Regions from separate parts of the Bacillus sp. SRI_025 genome, predicted to be linked through region 2. Evidence: a T-box and tRNA genes for the amino acid it is inferred to sense, from the RefSeq annotation. Region 2 holds a T-box; the other holds one or more tRNA genes.
The links. A T-box is a leader RNA that pairs with one kind of tRNA and senses whether it is charged. The one in region 2 lies ahead of thrS (threonine--tRNA ligase), so its partner is inferred to be a tRNA-Thr.

Region 1 (3,272 bases), on a different contig from region 2:
GGCTTGAATGATGTCTAACGTTTCTCCTGAAAAGGAGATACCAAACACAATGTCATTCTCTCCTGCATTTGCAATGACCGTAGATGCAATGTGCATGTCAGTGAAGGCTGTCGCTGCATAGTTAATTCTGAGAAATTTCTGCTGGGCATCAGCTGCGACGATGCCAGATGCACCAACACCGATAAAATGAATTTGGTTTGCATTCAGCAGTAATTGAACAGCCTTTTCTAAAGCATCTGCATTTAAAATAGAAGCGGTGTCCTTAATCGATTGAATCGAGTTTCCAGCTGTTTTTTGAATAATGGATTGAAGTGGTTCATCTTGTTCGATATCTCTGTAGCCTTGTTTATCGTCATGCATCAAGTCTCCAGCGATCCGCATTTTTAAATCTTGATAGCCATCCAGCCCGAGAGATTTACAAAGACGGATGACTGCAGAGCTGCTTGCGCCGGCTGCCTGACTGATTTCGTGTACTGTACTTTTAATGACTTTGTCAGGATGGGCAAGGATATAGTCTGCAATGATTTTTTCAGATTGGGGGAGCTTTGATTTGATTGTGTGTAGTAGGGTAAGTCCACCTGCTGACATGAGCTCTACCTCCTTTAGGATTGATAACGTGAGATCGCTTTGTCGATATGACCATTCGTTTTGCTCAGTAAATCTTTGGCTGTTTTCTTGTCTGTGTTTGTTTGGAGCATGACGATGGCGGTTTTGACTTCTAAGTCTGCTGCTTCGAGAGTCTTCACGGCTTGTTCGTAGGAAGCATTTGTCACATGTTGAATGATGGTGATGGCGCGTTCTTTTAATTTATGATTGCTGACTTTAACATCAACCATCAGGTTTTCATATACTTTGCCTTGTCTGATCATGACTGAGGTGGAAAGCATATTTAAAATCATTTTATGAGCGGATGCTGCTTTCATTCTTGTTGACCCAGTGATGGCTTCTGGTCCTACAATGACCTCAATGGCGCAATCTGCAAGCTCGCTAATTTCTGCTTGTTTATTGCAGCTGAGTGCTACTGTTTTAGCTCCAATTGACTTTGCATAGTTTAAAGCGCCGATGATATAAGGTGTCCTGCCGCTTGCGGCAATTCCGACGACTGTATCTTTTGATGTCAGGTGGATGTGTACTAAATCCTGTTTGCCGGCTTCTTCACTATCTTCCACATCTTCGGCAGCTTGAGAAAAAGCTGAGTCTCCGCCTGCCATGATGCCTACAATGACATCAGGTGAGACGCTATAGGTTGGGGGACATTCGACAGCATCCATTACGCCAATTCTGCCGCTTGTTCCGGCGCCTAAATAAACGAGTCTGCCTCCATTTGAGATGGATTCATAGGCAAAGTCACTTGCTGTTTTGACATGGGGAAGTACAAGGTTGACTGCTTGAGCGACCTTCATATCTTCTTCATTAATCATCTGGAGTATTTCAAGCGGATCTGCTTGAGAAATTCCCATTGTGTTGGGGTTTCTTGATTCTGTTGTCAAAGAACGCAGTTGAGATGGCTGCATGTGACATACCTCCTTATTTCTTCATTTTCAGTATATTGAGTATGGTACGAAATTTCAATATTATATTTGAATATTGAAATTATATTTCAGTAGAAATGTTGAATAAATAGGGAGCAAATAGTTAGAAAATAAAAAAAATAAAAATCCCCTTTACAAAAGGGGGACAACCTGTATATAATAACTTTTGTCAGCTTCACGGAAACAACAAACTTGACAAACTGGCCCGTTGGTCAAGCGGTTAAGACACCGCCCTTTCACGGCGGTAACACGGGTTCGAATCCCGTACGGGTCACCATGATGTGGAGGATTAGCTCAGCTGGGAGAGCATCTGCCTTACAAGCAGAGGGTCGGCGGTTCGAGCCCGTCATCCTCCACCATATGCCGGTGTAGCTCAACTGGTAGAGCAACTGACTTGTAATCAGTAGGTTGGGGGTTCAAGTCCTCTTGCCGGCACTGTTTTATCTTTATCAATTCCATATGTGGAGGGGTAGCGAAGTGGCTAAACGCGGCGGACTGTAAATCCGCTCCCTCCGGGTTCGGCGGTTCGAATCCGTCCCCCTCCACCATTTTTGGGCTATAGCCAAGCGGTAAGGCAACGGACTTTGACTCCGTCATGCGTTGGTTCGAATCCAGCTAGCCCAGTTAAGACACCTTTTTCAAAAAGGTGTCTTTTTTTATGTTGGCGGAGGGACTGTATAACTATTCAAAATGTTGTCGAGTTGAGTCAGAAGGCATCAAGAAAGTAAAATATAAGCATGAACGGAAAGGGGATGTACATATGGGAGAGCAAAAGAAGGTCACGATTGTTGGAGTTCCGATGGACTTGGGGCAAACGAGAAGGGGCGTCGATATGGGGCCGAGTGCGATTCGTTGTGCAGGCGTAAAAGAAAAATTGGAAACGCTCTCATTTGATGTGGAGGATCTAGGAGATATTCCAGTTGAACAAAGAGATGATGAGAAAGGTTTATATACAAGTGAAAAGCTAAAAAATTTGACCGAGAATGCTGGGGCGAATCAGCTGCTTGCTGAGAAGGTTGACAGTATTGTGCAATCAGGTTCGTTTCCGCTCATTTTAGGTGGTGATCACAGCATTGCGATTGGCACACTTGCTGGGGTAGCCAAGCATTATGAAAACTTAGGAGTCATTTGGTATGATGCACACGGGGATTTGAATACGGAGGAAACCTCTCCTTCTGGAAATATTCATGGCATGCCGCTTGCTGTCAGTCTTGGTTTTGGGCATGCTGATTTAACAAACATTGGCGGTTATTCGCCTAAATTGAAACCTCAAAATGTCGTTATAATTGGTGCTCGATCCTTAGATGAAGGAGAGCGGGCATTGATTCGAGAGAAAGGCATTAAAGTCTATACGATGCATGAAATTGATCGTTTAGGGATGACAAGGGTGATGGAGGAAGCTATTGCTTATCTAAAGGAAAGAACAGATGGTGTCCATCTCTCGCTTGATTTAGACGGGCTAGACCCAGCGGAATGCCCTGGTGTAGGCACTCCGGTAGCAGGCGGCATTAGTTACCGGGAGAGTCATCTTGCAATGGAGCTTTTAGAGGAGGCGGGTATTTTAACGTCTGCTGAATTTGTTGAAGTAAATCCGGTTTTAGATGAGAAAAACAAAACAGCAGAAGCGGCTGTGGCATTAATTGGATCGTTAATGGGTGAAAAGTTATTGTAGAGCGGGACTTGTTCCCGTTCTTTTTTGTTTTGGGAAAATTTAAGGATATGTTAAGGTTTTTACCGGTT
Region 2 (3,272 bases):
GGAAGTAAGAAATCAAGCTGTACAGTGGATAATGTCTCTTCTTTTCCAAGAGCTGTCTTCACTTGTACATCAAGCTTCGGACCATAAAATGCTGCTTCGCCTTCTGCTTCATAATAATCGTGGCCAAGCTCGTCCATTGCATCCTTCAGCATCGATTGTGCTTTATTCCACATCGCATCGTCATCGAAATACTTCTCAGTATCTTCTGGATCACGGTAAGATAAGCGGAATGTGTAGTCATTCAAGCCAAAGTCTTGATACACTTCTTCAATTAAGCGAACTGTACGGATGAACTCGTCTTTGATTTGATCTGGACGAACAAAGATGTGTGCATCGTTTAATGTCATACCGCGGACACGCTGAAGGCCAGATAAAGCACCTGACATTTCATAGCGGTGCATTGTACCAAGCTCTGCAATACGAATTGGCAATTCGCGATAGCTGTGCGGCTCGTTTTTGTAAATCATCATATGGTGCGGACAGTTCATCGGACGAAGAACAAGATCTTCGTTGTCCATTTCCATCACGGGGAACATGTCTTCTTGATAATGCGCCCAGTGTCCTGATGTTTTATACAACTCAACATTCGCAAGAACTGGTGTGTACACATGCTCATAGCCAAGACGCACTTCTTTATCGACAATGTAACGCTCGATGACGCGGCGGATCGTTGCGCCTTTTGGCAGCCAAAGCGGAAGTCCTTGACCAACCTTTTGGGAATTTGCAAACAGCTTCAGCTCTTTTCCAAGCTTACGGTGATCGCGTTCTTTCGCTTCTTCAAGCAGACGTAAATGCTCATTTAAATCTTCTTTGCTGAAGAAAGCTGTTCCGTAAATACGCTGAAGCATTTGGTTGTTACTGTCACCTCTCCAGTATGCACCTGCAAGGCTTAACAGTTTAAACTCTTTGATTTTCCCTGTAGACGGCAAGTGAATCCCGCGGCAGAGGTCAAAGAATTCACCCTGCTCATAAATCGTCACAGCTTCACCTTCTGGAATCGCCTCTAACAGCTCAAGCTTCAACTCATCACCAATCGCTTCAAAGCGCTTTTTCGCTTCTTCTCTTGATACTTCAATTCGCTCAATTGGCAGATTGCTGTTAATGATTTTCTTCATTTCTTTTTCAATCTTTGGCAAGTCTTCAGGTGTGATGGCTACATCGATGTCCACATCATAGTAGAAGCCATTTTCGATGACAGGACCTACGCCAAACTGAACGTGATGTCCTTTTCCATACAGGCGTTTGATCGCCTGCGCTAGCAAATGGGCTGTGCTGTGGCGCATAATGTCGAGTGCTTCTTCACTTTTATCTGTGATGATCTCGATTGTTCCACTTTCTAATAGCGGCGTACGCAGATCTATTTCTTTACCGTTCAATTTACCGGCAAGTGCTTTTTTCTTTAGGCCCGGGCTAATTGATGCCGCGATGTCTTCTGTTGTCGCTGTTTTGTCAAACTCCTTGACTGCTCCATCTGGAAATGTAAGTTGAATTTGTTCTGACATCTCTGGTCACTCCTTTTTTTGGCAATATAAAAACCCCGCCCCCTGGAAAGGGACGAGGTTGAATAAACGGAATCGTGGTTCCACCCTTTTTCCCGTACTTGCAGCTTGCTTTTCATAAGCAAATACGGCTTGCGGTTCGATAACGGGAATTCCCGTCAGCCATTACTAAAAAGTTCACAGCTGATGTTCAAAGGTGGTAAAGCAAATGGTCCTCTGCTAGGAAGCTTTCAGCCGCGGCTTCCCTCTCTTTAAGCGGGTGTTCATTTGTTCATGTCCTTATCAATACGGTCTCTGTATGAAGTTACACCGTATTATAAAACGTTTTTTCGTGAAAATCAAGAAAGCTTTTCACTTTTCTTGTCGAAATGGTCATGTACAAATTGAACATTGTGCTCTTGGAATGAATGAGACGGGAACACCTCGACCCTTTCTTGAAAAATATTTTGAATCGTTTGCACCATCGAGTGACCTGTATCATTTGTAAATAGGTCAATTTTTTGCGGTGCAATAGAGACAAGCGGTGCAATCAGCTGCGAATCAATATACATTGGATGCTCTCTTACAAACTGTCTGTCTATGTATTGTTTTTGATCACGCTCAGAAGCGTAGCGAAATTCCCAAATCACCAGGCGGTCCTGATGCACAACATGTACTTTTTCGAGCCTAGGCTCTCTTGCCATCACATAGTCTCGAAGCGATTGAATGAAGTTTTGATACTCTTGCTCCATTTTGTATTCTTCAATGGACACTTCAACATAGTTCTTCAGCCTTCGATCATATTCTGACAGTCTAAAGGTCATAAATGAACCAATTGAAAAAACACCTTGCTGTAAAGAAATTGCCTCAAGCTCCTTTTTTAAAAGGGCTTCTCTTGACGGGTCTTGCTGAATGCCGGGAATATCATCTAAGTCCCCGTTCATGATACTGTGAGCGATGGAAAGAATTTGGTGCTGCTCTTCGGGATCTTTAAACAAATAAGTGTTTTCAAGGATGCTGCGCATGCGCTCATTTTCTTTACATTCCAAAAAAAAGTGAACCAATAATGGCCGCACAATGTGCTCAAGTGCTTCTTCTGATTCCTTCGCCTCTATGAGAAGCCGGTCTTTCCCTTGTTGAATTGACATGTGATGCCGACTGTCCAAGTGTTCAGCAAGATGTAAAAAAGCGGCGGTATCATATTCATCTTCAAAGATTATTTCAAGCATGTTTGTCCCCCCTAACGACATCTGTTACATATATATGGGGGAAACATAAAAAATAGACGCCTAAAATAAATCAGGCATCTTTCTTTTTAAAATGAGTGGAACGGAGATAAAGATCAAATAAATCAAACAAACAACCACTAAGGCGGCATAATTGCCGCTGACAAAGCTTGAGCCGAGAACATTTAACGCAATTGTACCCGGTATTAAGCCTAAAAAGGTGGCTGCCACAAATGCACGATAATTTGCACGTGAAGCGGCTGCCGCATAGCTGACAAAATCAAAATGAATCGGTGCAATACGCAATAACAAAATATAAAGAAATCCATGCTCCTGAATGCGGGACGTCACCGCTTTCAGCTTCCGGCTGTTTGATTCCGTTTCCTTCTTTTTCGCACGAAAGGTTGACGCAATCATGAAGGAGCCTGTTGCCCCGGCTGTCGCCCCAATGAGGGCATAAATCGTCCCAAGGACACTGCCGAATGCCAAACCTGCTGCCAGCGAAAAGACTGTAATCGGGACGAGAACAAACGGGCGAAAAAGAGATAAGAAAAGAAAAACAAAGGGA

Region 1: it encodes a tRNA-Thr, which carries the amino acid that the T-box ahead of thrS (threonine--tRNA ligase) is inferred to sense. The anticodon was not compared.

What each region holds. Positions count from the first base shown of each region.
Region 1 covers NZ_JBYEGB010000007.1:186,518-189,789, reverse strand. Annotated here, with positions in the region: gene AC20OE_RS17720 (MurR/RpiR family transcriptional regulator) at 1-588, opposite strand, end outside; gene murQ (N-acetylmuramic acid 6-phosphate etherase) at 603-1,514, opposite strand; tRNA gene AC20OE_RS17710 (tRNA-Glu) at 1,735-1,809, shown strand; tRNA gene AC20OE_RS17705 (tRNA-Val) at 1,816-1,891, shown strand; tRNA gene AC20OE_RS17700 (tRNA-Thr) at 1,895-1,967, shown strand; tRNA gene AC20OE_RS17695 (tRNA-Tyr) at 1,996-2,080, shown strand; tRNA gene AC20OE_RS17690 (tRNA-Gln) at 2,085-2,156, shown strand; gene rocF (arginase) at 2,293-3,204, shown strand.
Region 2 covers NZ_JBYEGB010000002.1:184,225-187,496, reverse strand. Annotated here, with positions in the region: gene thrS (threonine--tRNA ligase) at 1-1,502, opposite strand, end outside; T-box leader at 1,548-1,794, opposite strand; gene ytxC (putative sporulation protein YtxC) at 1,838-2,707, opposite strand; gene AC20OE_RS05760 (TVP38/TMEM64 family protein) at 2,768-3,272, opposite strand, start outside.